4 regions of the Halioxenophilus sp. WMMB6 genome follow, and region 2 is predicted to be linked to each of the others. Evidence: predicted binding sites of a transcription regulator. Region 2 holds the regulator's gene; each other region holds the start of a gene.
The links. The regulator FNR, encoded in region 2, switches genes on or off when oxygen is low (the NO sensors DNR and NnrR bind a similar motif). The targets are predictions, from matches to a motif close to TTGATCTAGATCAA.
Positions count from the first base shown of each region.

Region 1: the regulator FNR is predicted to act here: its motif matches at 5,491-5,504, upstream of SBL51_RS07655 (universal stress protein).
Region 3: the regulator FNR is predicted to act here: its motif matches at 5,339-5,352, upstream of hemN (oxygen-independent coproporphyrinogen III oxidase).
Region 4: the regulator FNR is predicted to act here: its motif matches at 5,620-5,633, upstream of SBL51_RS07475 (phosphoketolase family protein).

Region 1 is NZ_JAWMQR010000002.1:438,233-445,875, reverse strand. It holds gene SBL51_RS07665 (response regulator transcription factor) at 182-859, shown strand; gene SBL51_RS07660 (PAS-domain containing protein) at 932-4,447, opposite strand; gene SBL51_RS07655 (universal stress protein) at 4,625-5,428, opposite strand; gene SBL51_RS07650 (type III PLP-dependent enzyme) at 5,621-6,775, opposite strand; gene speE (polyamine aminopropyltransferase) at 6,843-7,643, opposite strand, start outside.
Region 2 is NZ_JAWMQR010000014.1:18,011-25,653, forward strand. It holds gene SBL51_RS22340 (ArnT family glycosyltransferase) at 1-897, shown strand, start outside; gene SBL51_RS22345 (phosphatase PAP2 family protein) at 926-1,609, shown strand; gene SBL51_RS22350 (Hsp20/alpha crystallin family protein) at 1,845-2,261, shown strand; gene fnr (fumarate/nitrate reduction transcriptional regulator Fnr) at 2,356-3,093, opposite strand; gene SBL51_RS22360 (coproporphyrinogen-III oxidase family protein) at 3,241-4,440, opposite strand; gene SBL51_RS22365 (hypothetical protein) at 4,429-4,560, shown strand; gene SBL51_RS22370 (hypothetical protein) at 4,968-5,111, shown strand; gene puuE (allantoinase PuuE) at 5,647-6,558, opposite strand; gene SBL51_RS22380 (purine nucleoside permease) at 6,822-7,643, shown strand, end outside.
Region 3 is NZ_JAWMQR010000003.1:121,931-129,573, reverse strand. It holds gene SBL51_RS09555 (class II aldolase/adducin family protein) at 74-811, shown strand; gene SBL51_RS09550 (MAPEG family protein) at 913-1,299, shown strand; gene SBL51_RS09545 (DUF2905 family protein) at 1,354-1,560, shown strand; gene SBL51_RS09540 (hypothetical protein) at 1,688-2,275, shown strand; gene SBL51_RS09535 (GMC family oxidoreductase) at 2,282-3,829, shown strand; gene hemN (oxygen-independent coproporphyrinogen III oxidase) at 3,864-5,249, opposite strand; gene SBL51_RS09525 (PLP-dependent aminotransferase family protein) at 5,428-6,816, opposite strand; gene SBL51_RS09520 (PhzF family phenazine biosynthesis protein) at 7,052-7,643, shown strand, end outside.
Region 4 is NZ_JAWMQR010000002.1:386,369-394,011, forward strand. It holds gene SBL51_RS07465 (MBL fold metallo-hydrolase) at 1-1,032, opposite strand, end outside; gene SBL51_RS07470 (Na/Pi symporter) at 1,224-2,981, opposite strand; gene SBL51_RS07475 (phosphoketolase family protein) at 3,025-5,403, opposite strand; gene SBL51_RS07480 (mechanosensitive ion channel family protein) at 5,664-6,506, opposite strand; gene SBL51_RS07485 (hypothetical protein) at 6,677-7,471, opposite strand.

The DNA of each region.
Region 1 (7,643 bases), on a different contig from region 2:
GACGCTAGGTTTATGGCGGGTGCCCGTCACCTGCTCTATAACAATAACCGATAAACCACAGCCGCTACCGCAGCCGGGCTGTGAGTGGTCTAAGTGCTCCAGACAGCCGGTTCACCCCAAATAAGCAAAAATCTGTCGAGTGCTTGCTACTTACGCTGAGCTTATTTGGATAAGTGAGAACATGTCAGACAAGAGCGACTGCAACTGGCAAATTATTATTGCCGATGATCATCCCCTATTTCGTCACGCCTTAAAAAATTGCCTGCAGCAAAATTTTAGAGGGGCGCAAATTTTAGAGGCCGAGGATTTCGCCTCGCTAACACAGCTGCTAACCGAGCACAGTCAGGCCAATATTCTGCTGCTGGACTTACAGATGCCCGGCTGTGAGGGCTTCAGCGCCCTGTTGTACGCTATCTCTCAATACCCGCAAATCCCCGTTATGGTGGTCTCTGCCCACAGCGAGCCGGATATTATCCGCCGTTCCCTGGATCACGGTGCCGCCGGCTTTTTGCCGAAAAGTGCTGAGCTGGCTGAGATGACCGAAGCACTCACCACCGTGATTGAAGGCGGCCTTTGGCAGCCGGCGGATGTCTCTGGTGGCAGTGGGGTGAGCGCGTCGGAGGAGGCGGTGGCCACCGCCTTAAGTAAACTGACCCAGCAGCAGTTTCGGGTGGCGAGCATGGTCTACCAGGGGTTGCTCAACAAGCAGATCGCCGCTGAGTTGAATATCACCGAGGCCACCGTCAAAGCCCACATGACCGAGATCTTCCGCAAACTGGGTTTGAACTCCCGCACCCAGGTGGTGTTGGCCTTGGGACAGTTGGCGGTTAAACCGCAAAGTGTTGAGGCGTTTCGCTAACGGCCAGCTGCGCACCAGCCGCTCTTCCATCACCTGTCTTTTTAGATGCTGGCGCTAGCCTAGATTCTGGTGCTAGCGCAAAAGCTGGCGCATGAGTACCCGCAATGCCGCCGGTTGTACCGGCTTTTCCATAAATCGATAACCGCTTTCGATCACCTCCTGGCGCAGGCTTTCGGAGTTGTCGGCGCTGATAACCACGGCTTTGATCGGCTGCTCCCAGTGCAGAGAGAGGGCTTGCAGCACCTCCAGGCCGGTCTCCCGGTCGAGGTGGTAGTCGGCCAGGATGATGTTGGGCGGCTCGGGTTCGGTCCAGCGGTTGAGGCACTGGCCGAGGCTGCCCGCCACCTCCACCCGGCAGCCCCACTGCTCCAGCAGTGAACGCATGCCGGCGCGGATCGACTCCTCGTTGTCGATACAGAGCACCGTGGTATTGGCGAGCCGCGGGTCCACCGGTTTCGGGGTGGGCAGCTCGGCCTGGGCCTGGCCCAGTGGCACGGTGATGCGGAACACCGAGCCGTGCCCCAGGCACGACTGCATACCGATGGGGTGGCCGAGCAGGTCGGCCATGTGTTTGGCGATCGCCAACCCCAACCCCAGCCCCTGAGCGCTGTTTTGGCGGTTGCCGGGCAGCCGTTCAAACTCGACAAAAATCTTCTCTCGATCTTGTTCGGCAATGCCCGGGCCTGTGTCCCACACCTCGATCACCAGCGCCCCCTGCTTGCGTCGGCAGCCCAGCAACACCTTGCCGGTCACCGTATAACGCAGGGCGTTGCTGATGAAATTCTGTGCCACCCGGCGCAACATTTTCGGGTCGGAGTGGAGCCAGACATCGGCCTCCACCCAGCGGAAGGAGAGCCCCGCTTCGCTGGCCAGGGCCTCGGCCTCGCGCGCTAAGGGTTCCAGAATCTGATTGACGTTGAAGTGGCAGCGCTGGGGTTGCTCGCGGCCGGAGCTTAATCGGGAGATTTCGCGCAGGCTGCTGATCAGCTCCTCGGTGGCCGCCAGGGCGTTGTCGAGGTAGTGCACATCGTCACAGATCTTGCGGTCGTCGGGCAGGTCGAGGCGTTGCAGCTTCTCGGCCACAGCGGTGACAAACAGGCGCGCGGCGTTGACCGGTTGCAGCAGGTCGTGGCTGGCGGCGGCGATAAAGCGGCTGCGGCTGGCGTGTACCGCCTGCAGTTCGGCCTCTACCTTGGCGCGCAGACGGTTCTCTTTCTGCAGGGTCTCATTCAGTTCAGTGAGCGCCCGGGTACGGCTGGTGACCCGCTCCTCCAGGTGCAGTTTCGACTCCTCCAGCTGCGCCAGAATGCGGTGGTGATCGGTGATGTCGGTGTAGGTGGTGACGTAGCCGCCATTGGACAGCGGGGTGCCGCGAATCTCCAGTACCAGGCCATCGGGCAGCACCCGGGTGAGGTTGTAAGGCTGGCCGGAACTCAGGTTTTCCAGGCGCCGGTGAATGGCCACTTCGGGTAGCTCGCCGCGCAGATTGAGAAAGCCGCGCTCGGCATTGAAGCGGTAGATGGTTTCGATTTTACAGCCGACGTAGAGCAGCCGCTGGGGGTATTTAAAGAGGTTCTGGTATTTCAGATTCCAGGCCACCAGGCGCAGTTCGTCGTCCACCACACTGATCCCCTGGGTTATGTTCTCCAGGGTGGTTTGCAGCAGTGTGTGGCTGAACTGCAGCTGGCGGGAACTGCCGCTCACCAGATTGACAAAGTCCTGAATCTGCAACGGTTGCTGGCGGGCCAGCAGGCCGATAGCCCGGTGCGCGGAGATAGCCCCCATCACCGCCGCCAGGTGCGACTCCACCGTCTGCACGACAAAGCGCGGGGCTTTATCGTGGGGCAGCAGGCGATGGCCCATCTGGTTCTCCAGCTGCTGCCAGAGCTCATGGGCCCGCTCCCGGCCAAACAGAGGGTTGGCCAGATTCTGCAGCTGCTGCACCTCGATATCGGACGGCTCCATATTGCGCCCGGCCAGGGGGCTGGAGCCCTTCAGCAGGGTGAACAGGTCCGCTTGGCGCTGCTCGAGCACGCTCTGATCCCCCCGCCGGGAGAACCAATAGAAGGCGGCCGCGTTCAGCCCCAGGCTCCACAGCACGCCGTGGCTGAGCGGGTCGAGGAAGCCGGTGCCGAACAGATTGTGCGGCGACAGCCAGTCGATACCCCAGGGGCCAGCCGCCACCAGCGGGTGTTCAGCGGTAACCAGGTTGGGCAGCAACAGGCAGTAGCCCCACAGCGCCGAGCCGAGCAGCAGGCCGACCAGCACCCCCTTGGCGCCGGCTCGATACCAGTAGAGCCCGCCAAGCAGGGCGGGCACCACCTGCACCGCCGCGGCAAAGGAGGTGAGGCCGAGGGAGGCGAGGTTGCGGCTGTCGGCAAAGCTCTGTTCCAGCAGCCAGCCGAGCAGCAGAATCAGGATAATGGCGAGCCGGCGCATCATGGTCAGCGCCTTGGCCAGATCCCGGGGTTGCAGCCAGCCGCGCGAGCTGGCCCACAGCCAGGTGGGCACGATCAATTCGTTGGAGACCATAATCGACAGCGCCACGGTGGCCACCACCACCATGCCGGTGGCGGCCGAAACGGTGCCGAGGAAGGTCAGCGCCAGAGTCCACTGGGAGCCGGTCCACTGGGGCAGAATCAACACGTAACTGTCGGCCGGCAGGTTGAGCCCGGTGAGCAGACGGGCGGCGGCAAAAGCGATGGGCAAAGCCAGCAGGCCAAAGGCGATCAGATAGAGTGGTACCAGCCAGCGGGCCAGACGGGCATCGCTCTGACGGCGATACTCCACCACCATCACATGGAACTGGCGGGGCAGCACGATAAATGCACAGGCGGCAACAAAGGCCTGGGTAATAAATTCCGGGGCCAGGAACTGCTGCCAGCGCAGATTGGGCAGGGCGTCGGAGTTCACCAGCTCAGAGGTCGGCTCCAACGTGCCCGGGCCGGCGAGCAGCTTCCAGGCGAGCACCGCCACCGCCGCGAAGGCGAGCAGCTTCACCGCCGATTCGGTGGCAACGGCGGTGATCACCCCCTTCAACCCCTTGGGGTCGTTGCTGACCCGGGTGCCAAACAGAATGGAGAACCAGGCCATTACCAGGGCGGTAAAAAAGCTGGTGTACTCGCCCATCTGCTGGTGTTGCAGATCGAAGTGAATGGTTGACCAGGCCATCACCACCGCGCGCAACTGCAGAGCGATATAGGGCAGGGTGCCGACAATCATCATCACGGTGACAATCGCCGCCAGCCACTGATTTTTGCCATAGCGCGAACCGATAAAGTCGGCCACCGAGGTGATGCGATTGCGCCGGGCGATCACCAGCAGCCGACGCAGCACTGGCCAGCCAAAGACAAACATCAGAATGGGGCCCAGGTAGATGGGCAGAAACAGCCAGCCACGGGTAATGGCGGTACCGACGGCACCGAGGAAGGTCCAGGAGCTGCAGTAGACGCCAATAGAGAGGGCGTAGATCAGTGGCCGCCAGCCACTGGCTTGCAGTTGGGCGCTGTAGCGGTCAGCCAGCCAGGCCACGGCAAACAGCAGTCCGGCGTAGGCGCAAACCAGCAGTAGGAAGATTTGGTTACTCAAGTAGTCGGTGCCAGTTGGGACTGAGCCCTGAACGAAGTCGGGATAGGCTCCGGCAAGCCTCCGTGCCCCACACGCAGGTGAGGGTTATTGTTATTTCCAAGGCCTGTGTCTGTTGCGCGGCGGCGGAACAGGCGCGCCCCGGTGGCAGGCCAGCGGTGGCCACCGCTGGCCATCGGATCAGACCACCACGTACATGTTGTGTTTGATGTTGTTTAAAATCTCGGCCAGTTTGCGGCCCCGCAGCGCGGCGCGAATACCGGAGCGACGGGTGGCCCCCAAAATGATGGTGTCGGGTTTCAGTTCGGCGGAGATCTCGCGCAGCGCCTCGTCGGGTGAACCCTGGGCCAGGTGCAGATTCTCGTTGGGAATATCCAGCGCGCGTCCCAGGCGGCCGCGGTCGGGGTAGTCCATGGAGGAGGGGTAGGCGTAGGCGATGTGCAGCTGCGCGCCGTAGATCTTGGCCAGAGTGCGACCGGTGCTGAGCATGCGTTGGTTGAGATCGGTCAGTTTTTCGTCGCTGATATCGATGGCCACCAGAATGTTTTTGCAGGCGGGGGTATCGGCTGAGGAGATCAGGCTTACGGGGATTGGCGAGTTGCGCAGCAGGTGCCAGAACTCATCGCTGAAGTCGCGGTTGCTGTCGGCCCCGGGGTGGGAAACCATAATGGAGTCGGCGCCCAGTTGTTGCGCGTTGTAGATCAGGCTGTCGGCCCAGTTGTTACTCCAGGAGACCCGCACACTGGTGGCCAGGCCGGCGGCGTTCAACGGCGCGACCAGCTGTTCAAAGTAGGTTTTGTCGCGATAGAGGGCTTCGTTATCGGCGCTGGTGTCGTGGTTGCCGGGGTCGATACCCACCAGCAGGTTCAAAGTCGGGCTGTATTCTTCCAAATGGAGAGATGCCACATTGGTCGACAACTCCAAGGCCAACTGCTTGGACTTGGTTGGGTCGACTGCGACAAGAATTTTCTTTTCAAGTGTCATTGGGTATCTCCGCTCTTATGGTTAATGCTCGATCCAGCTTAATGATGGGCAGTGGCATGACTTTGATCTGCCACAATCAACATGGCATAAGCGCTTGATTCTAAACAACCTGAGCCCCGCTTGTCACTTTTGTACTCGCTTATTTACGCCAGTGGTGGGGCGCGCTTGCCGGGCACCCTGCAGGGCCGCTAGTCAGGCGCTCTCTGTCACCACCACCCGGGCGCGCGGAAAGAGATTAAAGTCGGTGGCCGAGGCGTTGGTGTAGGCCCCCATCACCCTGCCCACGACAATGTCGCCAATCTCAAGCGGTGGCAGGGCAACCTGCTCGGCCACCACATCAATACTGTCACAGGTGGGCCCGGCCAGGGTCGACGGCAGGCGCTTGGCATCATCACTAAACACCTCCAGTGGGTAGGTGGCGTGGTCGTAGATGCGGCCGCTGAACAGGTCGTAAACACCGTCGTCCAGGTAGTACCAGGGGCCACCCGGCCGTTCGGCGGTGCCGATTACCGTGGTGATGGCGGTGCCGGCCTCGGCCACCAGAAAACGGCCCGGCTCGGCCAGCACGGTGAAGTGCGGCGGCAGTGCCGCCAGCGCCGCCCGCAACGGCTGGCAGAAGTCGGTGATGGTGGGGGTGTCGACTCCGTAGGGGACGGGAAAGCCACCACCGATATCCAAAATGGAGAAGGGGCGTTCATGGCGGCGGTTGTAGTCGAGCATCAACTCGGCACAGCGGGCAATGGCCAGCTGGTGGTTTTCCGGGCTTAGGCACTGGGAGCCGGCGTGGAAGGAGAGCCCTTTCACATGCAGCCCCAAAGCATCGGCCTGTTCCGCCAGGGCCACCACCTGCTCGGGGGTGCAGCCGAACTTACGGGAGAGATCCACCGGCGAGTCGGGGTTGGGAAAGCTGACCCGCAGCAGCAGGCCGACGCGCTTGCGGTAGGGGCTGAACTTGGCGATCTCGGAGAGGTTGTCGACCACAAAGGTGGTGCAGCCAAAGCGCAGGGCATCGCGGATATCCTGGTCGCGCTTGATGGGGTGGGTGTGGATGCAGCGTTCAGGACTGACCCGCTCGGCCTTGAGCAGATCGATCTCGCCGGAGGTGGCGATATCAAAACCGCTGCCGAGGGCGGCCAGAGTGCTCAGTACACTCGGGTGCGGGTTGGCCTTAATGGCAAAGTAGAGTTTCACGCCGGGCAGTGCCGCGGTCAGTGCCTGGTAGCGCTGCCGGATGATGTCGGGGTCGAGTACCAGCAGTGGCGAACCATGGCGGGCAAGCAGGGCGCGCAGGGGCTCGCTGTCGGCCTGACTGCGCACCACCACGGGCGGCGCGGGGAGAGAGTCCATGGCGGGCGCCACCTCCTCAGTTGCCGGTGGCCATGGCCTGCCTCGGGGCGGCCCTGGTCCGGCGCTCTTACTTGAGTTGGTCTGCCAGGTAGGGTGGCAGGGCGAAAGCTCCCAGGTGTACATCCGGGGTGTAGTAGCGGGTGGTGATCGCCGCATCGGCAAAGCGCTGTTGCAAGGTGGCGCGGTCAACCTGGCGCAGTTGCAGGTTATCCGTGGCCCAGGCGAAGGCCATAACACCGCCGACGTAGGTGGGCACCGCCGCCGTGTAGAAGGTGTGGTCGGCAAAGTGCTGGCTTTGGCGCTTGAAGGTATTCACCAACTCATCCGGCTGCAAAAACGGCACACCATTCTGGGTGACCAGCACACCACCGGGCGTCAGGCAGCGTTTGCACTGGGCGTAGAAATCCTGGGTGAAGAGAACCTCGCCGGGGCCGATGGGGTCGGTGCTGTCGGAGATGATAACGTCGAACTGCTGGTCGGTTTCGGCCACAAAGCGGGCGCCGTCGTTAATCACCAGGGTAAAGCGTGGGTCATCAAAGGCGCCGGCGCTGTGGTTGGGCAGGTGCGTGCGCGCCATCTCCACCACCGCTTCGTCGATCTCAACCATCACGATCTCTTCCACGCCCGGGTGTTTGCACACCTCGCGCAGCATGCCGCCATCGCCGCCGCCGATAATCAGCACGCGCTTGGCGTTGCCGTGGGCAAAGAGGGGAATGTGGGTGAGCGATTCGTGGTAGATGAATTCGTCGGCTTCGGTGGTTTGGATAATGCCGTCGAGGGCCATTACCCGGCCCCAGAGGGCATTTTTAAAGATCACCAGGTGCTGCTGGCCGGTGTTGGCCTCGAACAGCACCTCGTCCATGGAAAA
Region 2 (7,643 bases):
TGGCTGGCGGTGCTTATCTCCGCTGCGCTGTTTTCACTCAACGTCTATTGGAATTACCAAAATCATTGGGTCTCTTGGCAGCACACCGCCGAGATCTCACAGTTGTCGGGCAATTTGATTCATCCGCTGAAATTGCTTGAGTTTCTGGTGAGCCAGCTGTTTCTGTTGGGCCTGGTGAGCGCCTATCTGTTGTGGCGTAACTGGCGAATGGTAGCGAGCCTTATCCATCAGCAGGAGTGGGCCAGAGTTGTTTTGTGGCCTGGTGTTGGCCTGTTGACCCTCATCGCTGTGCAGGCGCTGTTTAGCCGAGCCTTTGCCAACTGGGCTGCGCCGGCACTGATTAGCGCGGTGCTGCTGCTCGGCGCTGTGTTGCGGGAGAGGCCGAAGTCTTTGATGGTGGCGGTTGTCTGTAACTGGCTGCTATTGGCGATTTTTTATCACTACCCGGTGCTACTAAAGCAGGCTGGCGTTGAGTCGACCACCAAGAATAATCCATATGAACGCGTGCTGGGTTGGGATGAGCTCGGCAATCGCTTGCAGCACTATAAAGCAGACTATCCCGCAGCCGTGCTGGCGAGTGACTCGCGCAAGCTGCTGGCCTATTTCGGTTACTACCTCTATCCTGGCAGCAATAATTTTGCCTATTGGAACGAAGACGCTGGCCACATTCAGGATTACTACGATTTAAAAAATAATTTCAGTTATTGGCAAAATAACGATAGGCAGGAGTTTCTTTTTCTGACCAACAGCCCAGTAGCTGCACCGTTCATAGAACGATTTATGGACGTTCAACTATTGGAAACAATTCAAGATTATCATGTTACATCTGGCAAGCTCTTATATATTTATTGGCTAAGAGGGTTTCATGGTTATGGAGAAATGGTTCCTAAACAGTAGAACTCTAATACCGCGTTTGGATGTGGTCTTGTTTTTTGTAACAACGATCGTTTTTATTCTGTGGCCTGAGATCGATCTGTCCGTCAGTAGCACCTTTTATCACCACGGCTTTAATCTGGCCGCTCAACCGGAAGTGGTATTTATCTACCGCTTTTTCGCTAAAATTCACTTTCTTTGGTTGCTTATTCTGTTGGCCCTGCTTCTGCTCAGCCAATGGCAGCTAATTATTAAGCGGGGCGCCAGTAACTGGCATAAACTTCGGCAGGCTTCTGGTTATCTGTTTGTATCACTGCTGCTGGTGCCTGGCCTGCTTGTTAATACACTGTTAAAAAACAACACCACTGGGCGAGCACGTCCTGGTGATATTACTATTTTTGGCGGTGATTTACCCTTCACTGCACCACTCACCTATTCCGGCGCCTGCGATACTAACTGCTCCTTCGTCAGTGGTCATGCCGCCATTGCTTTTTTTACGATAGCCTTGGCCTGGGTGTTTGGTGATAGACGCTGGTATGTGTTTGGCTTTGCACTTGGTTGTTTGGTTGGGCTGACGCGCATTATGCAAGGAGGCCATTTTCTGAGTGATGTGGTTTTTGCTTATTGGGTGGTGCACTTTGGTTGTCAGTGGTTGGCTGAGTGCTTCCGTTTGGATCCAATTTTTCATAGTCCAGCTACCACCGCTTACCCGCTGCCGCAACTCTCTAATCGATAGCAGAGTAGTTATTGCCCGCCTTAATTAACTGTGCGGCTAGATATGCCAACTTGGTATTGGCTATGGTTGACGTATCTCAAAAAAATAATGTCTCCCAGTAGTACCTTAACGGGCATGTTGTACTCAAAGGTTGGTGAGCGAGAAAAGGTGGGATTTGGCAGTGTAGTGTTTGGTGTGTAGTTCGCTCTAACCTTTTTCTAAATGCAATGCATAGTGATTTCAGGAGGGAGTAACCATGAGTTTAGTACCACGCAATTCACTTTGGGATATCGATAACTTCTTCGACTCTTTCTTTGCCCCCGGGGAAGGCGCTGCCGGAGTGTTCGCACCGCGGGTAGATATCAAAGATAAAAAAGATCACTACGAAATTCGTGCTGATCTGCCAGGCGTTAAAAAGGAAGACATTCACGTTACCGTGCACAATGGCCTGCTAACCTTGGATGCCAAAATGGAGAGTGACGAGAAGCAGGAAGAGGGCGATAAAATCATTCGACGTGAACGCCGGTTTGGTAGCTACCAGCGCAGCTTCAATTTGGGGCCAGGTGTGCAGGAGAGTGATATCAGCGCTCAGTTTGAAAATGGCGTGTTAACCTTGCAGGCGCCGAAGGCACAAGAGTTGCCACCCACACAAAAGAAAATTGAGATCAAATAGTGATGGACGCTGCTGTGGCCAACTCTGATGGTTCAGCCCAGCGTAGTGGTAGAGCTGGAGCAGAAGAGTTGTAAGCAGCAGCGCTTATGACTGGCTAGCGGGAGCCGACTTCCTGTTCGTAAGTGCAGTGAGTACCGGCCAGTTCGCTTAACCCCACCAAATCGATGATGGTGATGTCCCGCTGGCTGACCGCGATGAGCTCCTCTTTTTGGAAGCGTCGAATCAGGCGGCTAACGGTTTCTATGGTCAGACCCAGGTAATTGGCGATGTCAGTGCGTGACATGGAAAGGCGGAACTGGGTTGCTGAGTAGCCGCGCTGAGAGTAGCGGCTGGAGATGTTGATGAGCAAAGCGGCCAATCGGTCTTCGGCTGAGCGTTTGCCCATCATTAACAGGAACTCATTGTTGCTTTGGATCTCTGCCGAGAAGAGGTTATAAAGCTGCTGCTGCAGGGCTGGTACTTTCTGTGACAAGGTGTCCAGCTGAGCCTGGGGTAAAAAGCAGACGCTGCTGGTCTCTAATGCCTCTGCGAAGGTGTTGTGAGTTTTGCCGTGATAAGCATCAAAACCCAAAATTTCACCAGGGAATGCAAATTCTGTGATCTGACTATCGCCGTTGGTGGCGATCACAACTGATTTGAAGCTGCCAGAGCTAATGGCGTACAGGCCATCAAAGTGGTCGCCTGAGTGGTACAGCGTTTCGCCGGCGTGGAGTACCCGTTTCTGCTGGACAATCCCCTCAAGATGATTGATGTCCTCCCCGGATAGGGTGTGGGGCAGACAAAACTTGCTGACGGCGCAATTGCTGCAGCGAACGTAGTTACTGTTGGCCATAGCGTTTTAAAATCCTAGGCGGGTGCGGTAAAGGGAGAGTGTACAAAAAAAATGGCGAGAGTGCATGCCTTCAAAGAAGGTAAATCGTAAGTAGCTAATAAGCAAGTTATGCGGGCTAAATGGCGCCCCTATCGCATGAATGGTTAACTAGTGCGCCAAGTTGCTATCGAACAGTGCTGCCAGCTCGGCTGCGAACCAGCGCCCTGAGCCGGTCAGCCCAAAGCTGTTGGCATCATTTTGCAGTATGTTATCGGTTTTTAGGCAGTTCAGCACTGCCATCTCATCGGCAAAATAATCATCAAATGGCTGCTGCCACCGCTGTTCAAAATCTCTCTTGCTAATACTTTGATTACAAAGAAGTTTTTCGGCTACAAACTGACGAGCCCGGTCATCCTCGTTGAGATACAACCCCCGGCTAATCGAGTGGTTCTGTTTAACCACCTGTTTGGTGTAGTCGCGCAGGTGGCGCTGATTCTGCCACAGGGCTGACGGTGTACGGCTGATCGCCGATTGGCCTATTCCCAGTTGAAAATCAAAGGGTTGGCTGCCGTAGCCCCGGTGAAAGCTATACAGAATGCCGTGCTCGGCAGCGTTATAGAGTGGGTCGGTGTTGCGCATAAACCCAACAGCGCCGAGTGGTGCGTAGCCTTGGGTCAGCCAGAACTCTGCCGCCAGATTTTGCAGGCTCACCAGTGTATTGGAGTCAGGTATCTCAGCTTCATTGAGTTGGGCCTGGGTTTGAAAGGTCGCCGGCTCGAACTGAAAGTGGCGCATAAACACACGTGTCGGCTGAAGCCTGGCAACCTGCTTTAAGGTGGCAGCGAAGCTGGCTTGCGTTTGGTAGGGGAGGCCGTAGAGCAGGTCGATGCTAATCAGCTTGATACCAGCCTGACGGGCGGCTGCGACCGCATCCTGTACCGTTTGGCCGGTATATTTACGGTTGGTGGCCTGCTGGACATCCACGTTGAAGTCTTCCAGACCAAATTGAACACGATTAAAGCCCAGACTTTTGATGAGTTGTGCCATTTCAGAATCGAAGAAGCGCGGGTCAATTTCGATACAATAATCCCGGTCGGGGCTAGTCGACACACCAAATTGGTCACGTATACCGCTCATCAGCCTGCGCAGCTCATCGGCCAACAGAAAGGTGGGGGTGCCGCCACCAATATAGAGCTGTTTTAACGGTGATTGGGTGAGTGGGGTGTCATGCAGAGCCTCGCCATACCACTGGATTTCACGCCGGAGCATATCCACATACTGTGCAGCCAGACCATATTGGCGGGTGACAACGATATTGCAATTGCAGAAATTACATACTTCGCGGCAGAAGGGGACGTGGACACACACAGCAAGCTGCCGGCACTCACTGCTTATGTCACGCAGGGCAGCGGCATCCAGGTTGAAATCCGTGAGCCGGTCAACGAGTGGTTGTATGGCTTGGATGCCTGGCAGATTGTGCAGTTTTGACCATATGTCTGTTGCTGGCGGGGAGAATGTGGCCATCGAAGTACTAATCCTAATTATCTAATAGACGCTCTCTGGGCCGTCACTGTTTGGCTGGCCCCCCTGCTTATGCGTCACGCTTTTGTGAATCTCTGCTTTCACTTGCGCGCCGCAATCGGCGGTTATCGTTATTATCCAGAGCAACCTTGGCTCCTCGCAAACGCTATGGGCGCCTATCCTGCGTCCATCTGCTCTAAATCAATTGCCAAGTTACTGTAACTACTCCCCACCACAACAGGTTGACATGTGTCAAGCCCCTGGGGGCGCCAAGGCGTAGTTTGCAAACTGTGGAGAGGGCGAATGACTTCTCCAAAATTGCCGGCTGCGTCCGGTAAAAGAGTAGCAAGCCAAATCGAATTGAGGGTTCAAAAATGTATATTGATACCGTTGTTTTGTCTGGGATTATTGTTGTTGTTGCCACTGCCGCCGTGGTGATCTATGCAACTAAATTTATGGTCAGTCATATTCGTGAAGAGTTGCGAAAAAACCCACCGGACGCACCTGCCCATAAATAGTTAAGCGGTTGATTGGTATTTTCGGGTAGCCGAGTACGTCGGGAAATGAGCGCATAAACTTGAACACTTGTATTGTTTGCGTGTAGCGCTAATTAGCACGGCTATTTGGGGAAAGCGGGTGAATAACTGTGCGCAATCCCTAACATGAATGTCGTTAAAATCGAATCCAGGTGTTACCGCTGATCGAGTTCCGGGTTTGGTCAGCGAGTGACCACTCCTATCTCGCCCGTTGTCTGAATCTGGTCTGAGTCGATAGTGCTCTTTACTGTACGGAAAATGGATAAGCCCGGCCGATTTAAATACCAGCGGGCGACTTCGCTGTTGTGTAGATAGAAATCGTTAATAGTAGAAAGAGCCGTTAATAAAAAGCAAATAGTGGTAACAAACCATTCACACGCTTCCGTTGCTATTTGGGGATAATGGTCGGCTTGAAATATTGTTCGGTGATAGCCCCGCCTGAGTGAGGGTCCGGGGCTGGCGGTTTAATTAACTGTTGCGTGGCAAACGGTGTAATCCATTGGCCTGCTATTAAAAATCACGCTGATATTGGCGGGTGTACCGCTTGCCAGTGACGGGCGATATCCAAACGGGTGGCTACCCACACTTGCGAGTGCTGCTGCACATAATCGAGAAACCGCTTGAGTGCCATCGCCCGTCCAGGGCGGCCAACCAGTCGGCAGTGCAGGCCGATATTTAACATCTTCGGCGCGGTTTTTCCCTCTTCGTACAAAAAGTCAAAACTGTCTTTTAAATAATTAAAGAATTGATCGCCGGCATTAAAACCCTGGGGCGTGGCAAAACGCATATCGTTGCTGTCGAGGGTATAGGGCACGGTCAATAACGGCTCTTCAAAATCGTAACACCAGTAGGGTAGGTCATCGCCGTAGGAGTCGGAGTGGTAGGCAAAGCCACCGTACTCGGCGACCAATAAACGGGTATTGGGGCTGTCGCGACCGGTGTACCAGCCGAGCGGCCTGCTGCCGGTGACCTGGGTGTGCAGCTCAATGGCCTGGGCCATCATCTCCCGCTCTTGCTCTATTGCCATGTCCTGATAGTGGGTCCACTTCAAGCCGTGACAGGCGATCTCCCAATCGGCCTTGAGCATCGCCTCCACCGCAGCCGGATTTTTGGCCAGTGCCTGGCCCACACCAAACACCGTCACCGGCAGCTGTCGTTCAGTGAATAGCCGGTACAGACGCCAGAAGCCTGCCCGGCTGCCATACTCGTAGATTGACTCCATGCTCATATGGCGCTGGCCGGCAAAGGCCTCCGCACCAATAATCTCCGACAGAAATCGCTCCGAAGCCGGGTCGCCATCGAGAATGCAATTTTCCCCTCCCTCCTCGTAGTTGATAACAAACTGCAGGGCGACGCGGGCATTGTTGGGCCAGTTGGGTGCCGGGGTGGTGGCGCCGTAGCCGATAAGGTCGCGAGGGTAAAAACTCATTGCTGTTCTCCGTGGGTGGCTCGTGGCCGATCTTCTGTGGCAATCATTCGCTTGTAGGGCGTGAGGATAATATTGGTGCCCGCTGGTGGAAAGTGCGACTGTTTTGCCTTAGCTTGGTGCGTGCTTAGCCGGCTAGTCTGTCCGCCAGGGGGCTATCCGCGTTACCATTCAAAAAATTGACCAACTAGACAGCTTTGGCACCAAGCCTGCTTGCGATATGGCCAAGCTTAACCATGAAATTAAAAATTGGGGGAAACCAATACATGAGAGGAGAACAAACGGTGACATTCTTTAACCGCTATGGGGTACTGGCCGTGGCGCTATTGGTCGGTCTGTTGACTGCCTGTGGTAAGCCAGCTGAACCAGAGGCAACCACCCCTGTGGCAGAGGCCACCAAGCCCATCGAGGTGAAAGTGGTGGTGGTTACCATGTTTGAAATTGGCGACGACAGCGGTGATACCGCCGGTGAATTCCAGCGTTGGAAGGAGCGCGCCGGCCTCGATACCCAATTTGCTTTCCCGCAGTCGCACCACGATCTCTATATGAACACAGAAACCGGCGTGCTGGGTATGGTGACCGGCATGGGTACCGCCAAATCCACCGCCGCCATCATGGCGCTAGGGCTGGACCCACGCTTCGATCTGACCCACGCCTACTGGTTAGTGGCGGGCATCGCCGGTTTCGACCCGGCCGACGCCTCCATCGGCTCCGCCGCCTGGGCCGAGTACCTGGTGGATGGTGACCTGGGCCACGAAATCGACGCGCGCGAGATTCCAGAAGATTGGCCCACGGGTTACCTGGCGCTGTTTGCCAAAGGTCCCTATCAAAAACCCAATCCTCCCAACCAGGGTGAAATGTTCCACATCAACGGTGGCCTGGCGCACTGGGCCTATGGCTTGACCAAAGACATTGAGCTGCCAGACCAGGCGCCCATCGCTGAATTGCGTGCCGCCTATACCGATTTCCCCAACGCCCAGAAGCCTCCCTTTGTACTGCTGGGCGACAACGTCTCCGCCATGACCTTCTGGCACGGCGAGTTACTGAATGAGTGGGCCAACCAATGGGTGAAATACTGGACGGAAGAT
Region 3 (7,643 bases), on a different contig from region 2:
TCTGTTTTGCAGTATTAACGATAACAATAACCACTGCGGAGGCCCTATGCCTGTCTCAATAAGTGCAAGCTCAATGAGTGCAACCGAAAAAGAGTTGCGTATCCAGCTCGCCGCCTGCTATCGCATCTTTGCCCACCTGGGCTGGGATGAGCTGATCTTCAATCACATCACCGTCAAAATTCCCGAAACCGACCACCACTTCCTTATCAACCCCTATGGCCTGCACTACAGCGAAGTGACCGCCAGCAATTTGATTAAGGTGGATATCAACGGCCAGCAATTGGACGACTCTCCCTATCGGCCCAACCCCGCCGGGATGGTTATCCACTCCGCAGTCCATGCCGCGCGTGAGGATGTGATCTGTATTGGCCATCTGCATACCGATGCCGGTTCGGTGGTGGCCTGTCAGCAGGAGGGGTTGCGCACCGATAATTTCTACTCGGTGCTGCTGCACAAGCAGGTGGCCTATCACGACTTCGAAGGGTTAACCGTAGTGGCGGGTGAGAAGGAGCGGTTGGTCAATAGCCTCGGCACCAAGAATTTTCTGATTTTACGCAACCACGGCATTCTGACCTGCGGCCGCAGCATCCCGGAGATGTTCTCCAATTTATGGATTTTACAGCGCGCCTGTGAGATTCAGGTGGCGGCCGACAGCAGCGGCCGGCCGTTAATTCCTATCGCCGACGATATTGCCGACAAGTCCTTTGAACTGCTCAGTATCCAAACGGCGGGTGCTCCGTCAGGGGCACTGGAGTTTTCCGCCATGCAACGCATTGTCGACCGCATAGACAGCTCCTATCGCGATCTTTAACCATGGCCTGACTCAAGGCGGCAATAAAACTCCGCTAGTCTCGGCGCTTAAACCAGAAACGATTATTGGAACAAAAATAGACGGCTCTCTAAGGATTGATTATGGCTTTGATCATTGCATCGGTGATTGTTGCGGCACTGCTGCCACTGCTGGCTAAAGCGCCCATGGGCTACGCACAAAGTAAAATGGCGGGTGGTTACGATAACCACAACCCCAGGGAACAGCAGAAGGCATTAACCGGTTTGGGGTTGCGGGCGTTGGCGGCGCATAACAATGCCTTTGAAGCCTTTCCACCGTTTGCCGCCGGTGTGCTGCTGGCGCTGTGGGGGGAGGCACCGCTGTTTACCATGCAGATTTTGTGTGGTGTGCATATTGTTGCCCGTGTTGGCCACGCACTCTTTTACTTCGCGGATGTACCTCCTCTGCGTTCTCTCTGTTGGGCAATCGGTATGGTGGCTTCCATCTGGCTTATGTGCCTGGCCTTTTAATCGGGTCATGGTTGCCGGCGTGCCGGAGCCGGGTTGTTGTTGGAAAGAGGCGTCATGGCCAAGCTGCTAATGATTTTGGGTGCAGTTATTTTTGTGGTTGGTGTGGTGTGCTACCTCTTTCCGCAAGCATTCACTTGGTTTGGCCGCCTGCCCGGTGATATCCGCATAGAAACCAAAACCGGTGGTCTCTATATTCCCGTTGTCTCTCTGTTATTGATCAGCCTGGTGTTGAGCCTGCTGCTCAACCTCTTTCGCCGCTGACGCCAAGGCCATGATTTGGCCGCCTTTTGTTTTAAATTGGCGGGTGAGTCGTTATGATCAAGCGCTGTGTTATGCCTGTTTGTTGTGTTAACAGTTCCTTAACAATTCACTGTGCCAGCGACCCACCATGCCGACCGCCAAAATTACCCGCCGTTTACTGATCTCTGCCGGAGTTGCCGCCGGTGTTGCCGCGCTCATTCCATTGAGTGGCCTGTTGGTCTCTCTTCCCGAAGAGGATTTGGCGCCTATTGCCGGTGATAAAAACGCTCCCGCCAACCAACCCTATCGGGCAGAACAGACCGGCTCCCTCGATGGCAGCGCCGTTAGCCAGCTGCAGGATTTTTGCCGTTGGGCGATTGCCGCCTGGGCGCTGCCCGGCCTGGACGATTACGCCGCTCAGTTGCCGGCGTTGCTCGAGTTAAAAACTCAGCAGGCGCCCAGCTACCTGGCCGAATATCAAAGTGCGGCCGCGTTGTTGATGGCGGCCCGCGCGCGTGAAAAGAGTGATGACCAAGCCTACACCTACGCCCTGTTTGCCGGGCGGGATTTAAAAAATAGTAACGCCACCCGGCTTGGGCGGGCGGAGCGCTGGGTGTTTAACGAGCTGGTGCGGCACATGATTAAAACCGGTGGCTTCCGGCGTTTTGGTTCGCAAAATTACGATGGATTTATCAATGTCGCGTTTACCGAGGCAGGTGCGTTTCGCAGGAGTTAACGGATTGTGAGTCAGGTGTTGGTGGTGGGTTCGGGCGTGGCGGCGGTGGCGGTAAGCCGGCGCCTGTTGGCCAGTGACCCCACGGTGCAGATTACCCTGCTGGAGGCGGGTGGTGATTTTATTGCGGCCGACTATCGGCAGTGGCTGGATATGATTATGTCGGGTGTCTCACCTACCCGGGCTTATAACGACCCGGTAAAAGATGCCGATATCAATACTGATGGTGGTATGCAGCTGCGCGGTGGCCGTATGTTGGCCAAGGGCGGCACCACCGGCCATTGGGGTGGCTGGTGCCCGCGCCTGAAACCGGAAGACTTCGCCTTGGGCGAGGTCAAAGGCGACCGGGCGCTCAATTGGGCCATTAACTACGCCGATTTTATCGACTACTACACCCAGGCTGAAATCTTCCTCAATGTTTGCGGTGATTCGACGCTTACCAATCCGCCGCGCAACCAGGGCCAATACCCCTTTGCCGCCACCGGCTACTCGGCGATTGACGGCGTGATCATGCCGGCACTGGAGCGCCTGGGCTATGGCTACGAAGCCATGCCGGTGTCGCGTCACCCAGAGAAGTGCCGCACCACTGGCACCTGCGTCTATTGTCCCTTCGATGCCAAGTACACGGCGGTGTCGGATCTAGACCGGTTGTTGCTGGAGTATGCCGGGCGCATTGAGTTGCGCCTGCAGAGCCCGGTGCTGGCCATTACCATGGCCTCACCTAAGCAGGCGGCCGGGGTGGAGGTGCTCAACCCGCAAACTGGCGCCAAACAATTTATCGCCGCCGATAAAATCATTGTCGCGGCGGGTACGATTGAGTCGACCAAACTGCTGCTGGCGTCGGTCTCCGAGCGTTGGCCCAACGGCCTGGGCAACCAGGGCGGCCACCTGGGCAAACACCTGGTGACCCACCCCTTTGCCATCGCCACCGGTGAAATCCCCAACAACCAGCAACGGCTGGCCGATGAGCTGGGCTTCCCCACTCTGGCCTGTCGCCACTTCGATTCGCCCGAGTATCAAGAGCTGGGCAAGATGTATTTCCTGCGCTACAACCAGGTCTCTGGCATCAATTACGATAAGCGTTTATTGGATGGCGTGTCGCCGGCGGCGATTGATGATGAGGTGTTGAACCACAGCCGGGTGGAGCTGCGCGGCATGATTGAGGCCTTCGATGAACCCGGCAATGAGGTTGGCTTGGCGCCGGGGACGACAGCGCTGGGGTTGCCACGAACCAAAATTCAGCACCGCGAGCCGGAGGCGACCCTGCGCGCACGCAAGCAGCATCACCAGCATCTGGTGGGGGTGTTAAAAGAGGCGGGGCTGAAAAATATTGAAGATCGCTCCTTCTGGGGCAATCGGGTCGACCACGCCACCAGTACCTGCCGGATGTCGGTCGATGCCGCCGACGGTGTGGTGGATGGCAACCTCAGGGTGCATGACACCGACAACCTCTACCTCTGTTCCAACGCCGTCTTCCCCAACTGTGGTGCCGTTAACCCAACACTGACCCTGGTGGGCTTGGCGTTACGGCTGGGGAATCATCTGGCGTCGGCCTGATGATTCGACCGGCCGGATTGCTCCGGCCAGCCACCTACAAAATGCGGGAATATTTAACCGCCTGCGGTACTTTCAGATAGGCATCGAAGGCCATGCAGATGCGGCGAATCAACAGCCGCCCATCGCTGGAGACCTGCAACCCCTGCTCAGTTCGAGTAATCAAACCATCGCCAATCATCGGCTCCAGCTCCGCCAGGGCATCGGCGAAGTAGCTTTGGAAGTCGATATTCCAGGCGTGTTCAAAGACGGCGAAGTCGAGCTGAAAATGGCAGATCAGCTGGCTGATTACCGCCTGCCGCAGTTGATCGTCCCAGGTGAGGGTGAGCCCCTTAAAGCTGGCCGGTTGTTGGTTGCTGAAGGCCTCCTGGTAGCTGGCGATATCCTTGTAGTTCTGCACAAAAATATTGTCGATGGCGCTGATGGCGGAGACGCCCATGGCGATCAGGTCGCAGTTGCCATGGGTGGCGTAGCCCTGGAAATTCCGCTGCAGCAGGCCCTGCTCCTGGGCGATGGCCAGGGGGTCGTCTGGTTTGGCAAAGTGATCCATACCGATATAAACGTAACCGGCGTTTTGCAGTGTTTCGATAGCGTCGGCCAGCATCTGCAGTTTTTCCTGGGGCTCGGGCAGTTGGCTGGCGTCCATCTGTTTTTGGCTTTTAAACAGGTGGGGCAGGTGAGCGTAGTTAAACAGCGACAGCCGCTCGGGGCTGAGCTCAATCACCTGCGCCAGGGTGGCGTTGACGCTGGCGCGGGTCTGCAAGGGCAGACCGTAGATCAGATCCATGCTCAGGGAGTGAAAACCCTCGGCCTTGGCCCGCTCAGAGAGGGCGCGCACCTCTTCCACCGAATTAAAACGGTTCACCGCCTGCTGCACGGCCGGGTTGAAATCCTGTACGCCCATGGAGAGACGGTTAAAACCGATCTCGCGCAGTACACCCAGCGTCTCTGGTGTTAAACCGCCTGGGTGAATTTCAATGGAGTACTCGCCACTGTCGTCATCCAACAGTTGAAAGTGGTTACGGGTGTGCGCCATCAACTCGCGCTTTTCTTCGTCGCTGATGTAGGTGGGGGTGCCACCGCCCCAGTGCAGCTGGTGCACCGGGCGGGAGTGATCCAGCTGGCTGGCGCGCAGTTCGATCTCCAATTTCAGGGCATCGAGGTAGGGGCGGGCCCGCTTTTTGTTGGCGGTGACCACCTTGTTGCAGCCGCAGTAGTAGCAGATGGTGTCGCAGAAAGGGATGTGCAGGTAGAGCGACAGCGGCCGGCCCGATTGGTTACTGCGGCCGATGGCGGCATCGACCTCACTTTGCGGGTAGCCCTCAACGAATTGGGGCGCGGTTGGGTAGGAGGTATAGCGTGGCCCGGCCAGATCGTAGCGTTTGATCAGTTCCGGATTCCAGTGCACCTTGGTAAATGTCATGCCGCCTACCTTTTGTTTGTTGCCCATAGTTTTGTGCGAGGGTGATTACCTCGGTGGGCGCCATTGTAGGCGGGGTGGCAGAGGCCAGGTTGATACTCATCAAGTCTGCCGGAGGCCAGCGGTGGCGGGGTGTGGAGTTGGAGGCCAGGTCGCAATTCGCTGGCCCCGAGCTAACGCGTTAGTGGGCGATATCGAACTCGGGGCCGGGTTGCTGCAGCTCTCCCTGGATAATGTGCAACGCCTTCTCCAGCGCCGGCAGGCTGGTGTCGCCCCCGACACAAAAACGGATCGCCTGGAGGGCGTTAAAGTGGCCGGCGGCAAAAGCGGCGGAGGGCTTGGCCATCACCTTTTGTCGCTCCAGACTTTGGCAGAACTCTTGACCCCGGCGCGGTTCTGGCAGCAGCAGCCAGACATTCAGGCCGTAGTCCACCGAGTGCAGGTCCAGCCCCGTTAACACCTGCCGCACCAGGGCATGGCGTTGGGTGAGTTGGCGCTGCTGTTCAATGATAAAACGGCTAGCGACGCCACTGGTGATCCAGCGGCTGGCGATCTCCACCATCAGTGGCGCGGTCATCCAGCAGCTGGAGCGAATGGCGCTGGCCGCCGCCCGCAGCAGGGGCTTGGGGGGCAGCAGGTAACCCACCCGCAGGCCGCCGGTGAGCGCTTTTGAGGTGCCGCTGACAAACAGGGTGATCTCCGGGTGGCGGTTGGCAAAGCTGGGTTGGCTGGCATCCAGCAGGCAGCCTTGGACATCGTCTTCCACTACCCACACCTGATGCCGCTGGAGGATCTCGGCCAATTGGTCGATGCGCTCGGCGCTGGTCTGTTCGCAGCTGGGATTGTTGACGCGGGTATTGAGGTAGATAAGCCTCGGTTTAAAGCGCAGGCAGGCGGTGTTGAGTGCCTCGGGTATAACGCCGTCGCTGTCGGACTCGATACCGATATGGCGCAGCCCCATCTGTTGCGCCACCAGCGAGAAGCCGGGGTAGGTGAGGCCGGCAGAGAGCACCGTATCGCCGGCTCGGCAGAGGGCGGCGGTGGCGGTGTGAAAGCCGTGCTGGCCGCCGTTGGTAATCAGTAACCGTTCCAGATCACCGCTGTCGATACCGGTCATCTGCAACCACTGCAGGCCCGCCTCCCGGTGGCGCAGCAGGCCGCCAGGGGTTTGATAGTTGAGCAGCTGTTTTAGCAGTGGCCGGTTGCCACTTAGGCTGGCCAGGTCCTCGGCCAACTGGCCGGCCTGGTCGACGTTGAGGGCAATGCTGTAGCTCAGGTCGACGATCTCTTCCGGCAGTGGTTCGCCAATGGCGAACTCGGTGCTGTTGTAGCTGCGCACATAGGTGCCGCTGCCCACCCGCGACTCAATCAGCTGCCGCTTTTCCGCTTCGGCGTAGGCGCGGGTGACGGTGCCGACCGTGACGCCCAGGCGGTCGGCCAGGTGGCGATGGGTGGGAAGCTTCTGCCCGGGTTGCAGCTCGCCGGCGGCGATGGCGGTAGCCATGGCGTCGGCCAGTGCTTTGTACTTGGGCTGTTCAGGGTTTAACTCGGGGGGATGCCAAATTGTCATGGTGACAAAAATTCAATTGACCTTGGTTTAATAAGCGCTAAACTCCGATTGTACCCATTCCTGGGTAGCAAAACTATCGCTGTTCTGCCTCTATCTCACCAAATTCAGTACAATTTAGCGGATCTAACGCAGTAGGTTAGCTTTTGCCTTCGATTTGTACGCTTTGCTTAAAATTGTATGCATACAATTTGGTGTTTTACTGGATAACTATCGCTATTTTACGAGGGTAAAAACCATGACTTTCCCCATCTACCAAGTAGACGCTTTCACCAACCAGCGCTTTGCCGGCAACCCTGCCGCCGTGGTGGTTATGGAAGAGGCGCAGCTGGGCATGATGGAGGTGAGCATGATGCAGGCGATAGCAGCCGAGAATAACCTCTCGGAAACCGCCTTCCTGGTACCGGAAGGGGCGGGATGGCAGCTGCGCTGGTTTACCCCAAGCGTGGAGGTCGACCTCTGTGGCCACGCCACCTTGGCCTGTGCCCATATCCTGTTTACCGAGGGCTACAGCTCGGCGAGCCGGCTGGAGTTCTATACCGCCAGTGGCACACTGGTGGTGAGCCGCGAAGGCGATGGCTACTGCCTGGACTTTCCCGCCAAGCTGGGCGAACCGGCAACATTGCCGGCAGCCCTGGCCGAGCGACTGGGCTTTGAGCCGGAGGCGTGCCTGAATACCGGCCGCCAGTGGTTGGTGGTTACCAGTGAGGCCAATGTGCGTGGCTTTGCTCACCACTTCAGCGACCAGCCCGGCGATGGTGGCATTATTCTCACCGCTCAGGGCTCTGGCGAGTTTGATGTGGTCTCCCGCTATTTTGGATTTGCCGGTT
Region 4 (7,643 bases), on a different contig from region 2:
GCCGGCAATAATAATCGCCCCGCGATCAATTTTATTGAGCGCGATCGACTCCTCGGTCGAGACCGAGTAGCGCAGTATCGGCAGAAAGTTGTGCAGGCTGCGGCGACTGCTCTGACCGCCCATTACCGCCCGGTCCTCGGCGTTAAAGACATCCTGATAACGGTGGTAAATTTCGGTGACGGCGATGGCCATGGGGCTGTCGAGGTAGACCGCCTGGGTGTTCAGCTTGCCGGCCTGGTAGAGCTCGCCCAGGCGGAAAATAATCTCCTGGGTACGGCCCACGGCGAAGGAGGGAATTAAAATGTTGCCGCCGTTTTCCGAGGCCTCGGTCAGTACCTGTTCAAACTCCTCCAGGGTTTCGCGCATGGAGCGGTGTTCGCGGTCACCGTAGGTGGACTCCAGCAGCAGCACATCGGCGTCGAACACCTGTTCCGGATCTTTCAACAGCGCCGCACAGGAGTTGCCCAGGTCGCCGGAGAAGACCAGTTTTTTCTCCACCCCGCCCTCGCTAATAAACAGCTCAACAATGGCCGAACCCAAAATATGGCCGGCATCCAAAAAGCGCAGTTCGATATCCTCGGTAATGGCGATGCGCTCGTGGTACTTGGTGCCCTGACAGTAGTCGAGCGCCTCTTCAACATCGGGCAGGCGATAGAGCGGCTCCACTTCATCCTTACCGGCGCGGCGGCGGCGACGGTTCTCCCACTCGGCATCACGCTCCTGCAGGGAGGCGGCATCTTTCAGCAGCACCTCAATCAGATCGCAGGTGGGCCAGGTCATGTAGATGGGGCAGCGCAGACCCTGGCGCACCAACAGCGGAATACGCCCGGAGTGGTCCAGGTGGGCGTGGGAGAGGACCATGGCATCAATGCGCTCGACATCGAACGGGAAGTCGCAAAGGTTGGCCGCCTCCTCTTCCCGCCGCCCCTGAAACAGGCCACAGTCGAGCACAATTTGTGATTTGTCTGTCGATAACAGATAACAGGAGCCGGTCACCCCCTCAATTGCACCTAAAAATTTTAGCGTTGCCATCTCAACCTCATTGCGCTTGTCGTCGTTGTAATTTTTTTGTTTTTACTGTCACGTTTTTTTAATTTCTGCGTTCTTAATATCCTGTTGGGCAGCTCTATTTTTGTGAAGTTCGAGCGGCCAATTTGTTACGTCCATTGCTTAAGCCGAGCCGCATAAACAGCCCCAGCCAAAATTGTCATTTCAGGGCCAGTTTATTTCCGAGGCGCCTCCGGCGTGGGTGGCGCTTCTGTGGTTACCTCTGCACCCGGAGCCTGCCCGGCATCGAGTGGCGCCTCAGATGCAACTGCCGGCTCGGCTTCCGGCTCCGCCGCCATCGCCTGCAATGGCGGAATCAGGCGCGTTTGGGTACCGGTGGCCAGTGACAGCGCGCGCAGATTACGCATCGCCTTCAACCACTGCTGGGCCACGTGCAGCGCCACCGCCATCATATCGATAATGGTCATCATGGTATCGAACTCCACCCGCCCCAAGGCTCCGGCGCTGACCAGGCTGGCTTTAACTTGGTCGTGCAGAGCCTGAATCTCCACCAGCGACTGCTCGTAGTCGGTCTCCGGGCTCATGGTCAGCATCGCCAGCACCCCGGCCTGATAGCTCTCCAGTGACGCCTGCAGGTAGGCCAGATCCTGGGCGGCGATCTGCTCCAACTTGTGGTAGATGCCATCGGCATCGTGGGCGGTGCTCAACAGGTACTGATCGATGCGCAGCAGGCTGTCGAGTTGGTGACTGGTCTCTTCGGTGAGGGCGTTTTTCTGCAGCCCGACAATAAATTTGGAGATGCCGGCCGAGAGGCTGAGCACATGCTTCAGCTCATAGGCGATCTCGCTCGGCTGGGCGCGACCGTAGTAGAGACAGAGGTGACTCAGATTGCGCACCCGCTCGGCCAGGGCTTCCAGCTCCAGCACCAGCGCATTGACCGCCAGCACCGGCGTGGTGGCGATGGCTTTATCCAGGAACTGCGGCTGCAGGGTGCGCTCCTCGCGCTCGATAAAACGGCCCTCCAGGTAGCGCGCCAGAATGTTGGTTAACGGCAGCGCCAGCAACACCCCCAGCACGTTAAACACCGTATGGAACATGGCCAGGGTGACCGTAGGGTCGGCCTCCAGCTCCAGAAATCGGCTCAAGGCGTGCACCACCAAAAACAGCAGCGGCAAGATCAACAGTGCCACCACCGCCGTGCCGACATTAAACAGCACCTGCGCCAAAGCCACCCGCTTGGCGTTGGCGGTGGCCCCGATGGAGGCCAACAGCGCCGTGGTGGTGGTGCCGACGTTAGCGCCAATCACCATGGCCGCCGCCGCGTAGATACCCACCACGCCGGTGGCGGCAGCGGTAATGGTGAGAGCAATGGAGGCGCTGGAGGATTGGGTGAGAATGGTCATCACAAAACCGATCACCAGAAACAGCGCTATCTGCCCCGGCCCCTGCAGAGTGATGCGGGTTAAATCGAAGGCCGCCACCAACCCCTCGAAAGCATTTTTTAAAATATCGATGCCGACAAAAAAGAGGCCGAAGCCGACCAGCGCCATGCCCAGGGCCGCCATTCGCCCCTCGCGCTGCACAATGCGGGCGATCATACCAATGCCGATCATAGGCAGGGCAAAGGCTTCAATATTTAATTTAAAACCGATCAGCACCACCAGCCAGCCGGTGATGGTGGTGCCGACATTGGCCCCGTAGATCACCCCCAGGGCGCGGTGCATCGACAACAGGCCAGCGTTAACAAAACCGATGGAGGCAACGGTTACCGCGCTCGAGGATTGCACAATGGCGGTCATTAAAAAGCCGGAAAAAACCCCGCGCAGGGGCGTACGCGTCCAGTTGGCCAGAACGTCGCGCAGGGATTTACCGGCGGCCTGTTTGAGGCCGTCGGTCATCATGCCCACGGCCAGCAGGAACAGCCCTAAACCGCCGAGCAGTGCGCCGGCCAGTGCTACGTAATTGACTGCCATTTTTTATTGGTTACCTTCTACTGCCTGCAACGACCGGGGCGGATTACAAACTCCACACCCAGTTCTCCTCCTCGGGCAGATCGACCCCCACCTCGTGGGCATAGGCCTGACACTGCAACTGCCGGTGACGATACTTCTGTTTGGCGTGAGCGCCGGCCACCTGCAGCGCCGGCACCCGGTCGATGACATCGATGGCCAGGCTGAAGCGGTCGATCTCGTTTTTAATGGCCAACTCCAGCGGAGTGTTGATATTGCCCCGTTCTTTGTAGCCGCGCACGTGTAAATTGCGGTGATTATTGCGCTTGTAGGCCAGGCGATGAATCAGCCAGGGGTAGCCGTGAAAATTAAAAATAATCGGCTTGTCTTTGGTGAACAGGCTATCGAAATCGGTATCGGTCAGGCCGTGCGGATGTACGTGCGGCGAGGCGATACGGAACAGGTCCACCACGTTGATAAAGCGCACCTTTAACTCGGGGAAATCAGCGCGCAGCAGGGCCGTGGCCGCCAGCGCCTCCTTGGTGGGAATATCGCCGCAGCCGACCAGCACCACATCCGGCTCCTGGCCGTCGTCGTTGCTGGCCCACTCCCAGATACCCAACCCCTGGTCGCAGTGGCTGATCGCCTCGTCAATGGCGAGATACTGCATATGCGGCTGCTTGTCGCACACCATAACGTTGATCTTGTTTTCACTGCGCAGGCAGTGGTCGGCGGTGGCCAACAGGGTGTTGACGTCCGGCGGCAGATAGACCCGTGTCACCAGCGGGCTCTTATTAACCACCACATCCAGAAAACCCGGGTCCTGATGGGTGAAGCCGTTGTGGTCCTGGCGCCAGACGGTGGAGGTGATGAGCAGGTTGAGCGAGGCCACCGGCGCCCGCCAGGAGATAGACTCACACATCTCCAGCCACTTGGCGTGCTGGTTGTACATGGAGTCGATCACGTGCACAAAGGCTTCGTAGGTGGCAAACAGTCCGTGGCGGCCGGTGAGCAGATAGCCCTCAAACCAACCCTCCAGGGTGTGCTCCGAGAGCATCTCCATCACCCGGCCGTCGGCGCTCAGCTCGCCGCCGTTGTCATCCTCCGGCAGGCGCTCGGCCAGCCAGCACTTTTTGGTCACCTGGTAGATATCGTCGAGCTTGTTGGAGGTGGTCTCGTCCGGGCCAAAGACGCGAAAGTTATCGCGGTTGCTCTGCATAATGTCGCGCAATAGCTGCCCCAGGGGGCGGGTGTTGGGCAGGTGGATCTGCCCCGGGTGCAACACCTGGGCGGCGTAGTCGCGAAAATCGGGCAGGCGCAGGTTGCGTTTCACCAGGCCGCCGTTGGCGTGGGGGTTGGCCCCCAGGCGCCGCTCGCCCTTGGGCGGGAAGCTGGCCACCTGGGGTTGCGGCCGGCCCTCACTGTCAAACAGCGCCTCGGGCCGGTAGCTGCTCAGCCACTCAATCAACAGCTGCAGCTGCTCCGGGTTGTCGCGCACCTCTTTCAGCGGCACCTGGTGCGCCCGCCAGAAGCCCTCTATCTTGTTGCCGTTGAATGCTTTCGGGCCGGTCCAGCCCTTGGGTGAGCGCAGGATAATCATCGGCCAGTGCACCCGCTGCGCCTGGCCGCTGGTGCGCGCCTGCTGCTGGGCGGTGCGAATGGCGGCAATGCACTCATCCATGGCTTTGGCCATGGTGTTGTGCATCGTCTCGGGGTCGTCGCCCTCGACAAAATAGGGGCGCCAGCCGTAGCCGGTGAAGAGCGCCTCCAGCTCGCCATGGGGTATGCGGGAGAGCAGGGTCGGGTTGTTAATCTTGTAGCCGTTCAAATGCAGAATCGGCAGCACGGCGCCGTCGCGCACCGGGTTTAAAAATTTGCTGGAGTGCCAGGCGGTGGCCAGCGGGCCGGTCTCGGCCTCGCCGTCACCCACCGCCACGGTGACAATCAGCTCCGGGTTGTCGAAGGCGGCACCAAAGGCGTGCGAGAGGCTGTAGCCCAGCTCGCCACCCTCGTGAATGGAACCCGGCACCTCCGGCGTGCAGTGGCTGCCGGCGCCGCCGGGAAAAGAGAAGTGTTTAAAGAGCTTCTGCAGGCCGCTTTTGTCCTGGCTGAACTCCGGGTAGACCTCGCTGTAGACCCCATCCAGGTAGGTGGGCGCAATCACCCCCGGGGCACCGTGGCCGGGGCCGGCCAGGAAGATCGCCTCCAGGTCGAACTGGTTAATGGCGCGGTTCAGGTGGGTGATCATAAAGGCCAGGCCCGGGCTTGAGCCCCAGTGGCCCAAGAGCCGCTGCTTCAGGTGTGCCGGTTGCAGTGGCTCGGCCAGCAGCGGGTTGTCGCGCAGGTAGATCATCCCCGCCGCCAGGTAGTTGCAGGCCCGCCAATAGGCATCCAGCTGCTGCCGTTCGGCCTCGCTTAAATAGCTGGTGTTACTCTCTGTTGTCATGTGCTTGCTCCCTGGCTGGTGCCCGGTTGTTATTGGTGTTCGACGGCGATTGAGTGATCGCAAAAGGCGCCGCCAGCGCTGGCTGCTCTCGCCGTGCGCCGACCTTCAGCTTCGGCGGCAGGGCAAAAGTCTATGCAGACGCCCGCCAAATAGCCATGCCCACAACCCCCGCGCAGGGCGCCGACAGCCCACTGGGCCGGGCAATTGGCTATTAGCTTGATCCGCCTCAAGCCAATAGCCTGAAGCCAGGCGTGCGAGGATTACTCGCCCTCGGCTTCTGGCCCGGCCACGGGAAAGGGGCCGGTGGCGGAGCCGGCGTAGAGTGACAGGTGGGGAAAGGGAATCTCAATCTGCTCGGCATCGAAGCGAGCTTTAATGCGTTCGTACATATCGCTTTTAACATCGCGCACCAGCTCGCGCTGGGTCCAGACCGAGAGCTGCAGGTCCACCGACGAGGCACCAAAACCGGTAACGATGCAAAACGGCGTTGGCTCTTCCAGCACGCGCAACTCGTCATTGGCCAGCTCCAGCAGCACCGCTTTCACCCGCGCCAGCTCCTCCTTGTAGGCCACCCCCACCAGCAGGTCGATACGGCGAATGGGGTAACGGGTGAGATTGACCACGGTGGTTTTAATTAACGACTCGTTGGGAATGCGCACAAACAGGTTGTCGAAGGTGCGCAGTTTTACCGACAGCAGGTCGATACTGATCACCTCGCCGGTGTCGTTGCCGATGCGCAACACATCGCCAATCTGGAACGGTTTCTCGCCCAACAGAAACAGACCGCTGATCAGGTTGGAGGCGGAGGTCTGCGAGGCGAAACCGATGGCCACCGTTAAGATACCGGCTGCCCCCAACAACACGCTCAGATCAAAACCGAGAGCGTCCACCGTCGACACAGTAAAGATGATCAACACCCCGTAGTAGATTACGCGGCTGTACATCGCCAGGGCATGGGCGGAGATTTTGCTCTCCATGGTTTTGCGAAACAGCGAGCGCAGAAAATTGGCCAACAGCCAACCGGCGGCCAAAATCAGCATCGCCTTTAAAATGGTGATCAGCGACAGGGACTCAAAAATCGATAAATCAGTGGTTTCGTTCATGGGGCTTTGGCTGCCTTAACGGTAAGAGGAGACTGGGGCCTGCCGACACTAGGGCCTGTTCACACTAATTTAGCACCTCTGTTGAGCTTGAAATGAGCTCGATCTAGGCGCGAGCCGCGTAGTTTGGTGGGCCCAAATCAGCAGTGGTGCTAAATTAGTGTTAACAGGCCCTAGGCAAAGAGGTTGGCCCAGGCGCTGATCAACATCCCCTTTTCGGTGACCTTGCGCGGTTTGGTGAGCGCTTTGACACTGCCCTGGGGCGCACCAATCTGCACCACGCCGCGGCTCTTTTCGGCATCCATGGTGATGGTCAGTGGTTCGGTGGCAAGCAGCCCCCGGGTACTGAACACCGACAGATAGGGGCAGGGCAGGCTGAGCCGTTCCAGCTTTCTCGACTCGCTGCTTTTGTTGTGAATCTCCACCGGCGTTAACACCCGGTAGGGCAGATTCAACAACTGGCTGGCATCGAGCCGGGCGTGGGTGTGTGAGCCGTAGCAGAGTTCACCATTGCCGGTGACCCCGCCCATCCAGGTATCGGACAACTGCTGCACCGGCAGCTCCTCACTGATGCGCTCCGACAACACCACCTCCAGCCAGACCGGAGTACTCACATAGAGGGTGATTTTGCTCTGCCCGGCTAATGTCAGCGGCGAGATAGGGCGCACCACCACCGGCCGGTCGGCCAGGCGCGGCAGCAGCGTGACATCGGCGGTCATGCGGTCGAGGGCGATGCGGCTGGTGGGCGCCGACTCATCCAGCAGCGACTCCTCACCCACCCACTCACTTCGGAAATCACCCAGGGCGCCCTGCTTCTGCCAGGCGTAACGCAGCTGCCACTCGTGAGGGCGGCGCTGGATGGTAAGGGTCAAATCGCCCATCGCCACCAGCAACGCCTGGGTTTTTACCTGCCAGGTCTGTTGCCAAAGGCTGCTGGTGGCCAGGTCCTGGCGTTCGGATTCGGGCATAGAGCTTCTCGTTGGTAGGCACCCGCGGCCGGGCAATTTTAAAAGCGAAATTATTCATTAAATTGTGGCGTGGCACCACTGGCCACGCCATAACACTAACGCCATGACACTGAAGTCATAACAGCGGTGCGCTGGCCCCCGGCCACCATCTTCGCTACAGTGCCAACACTTT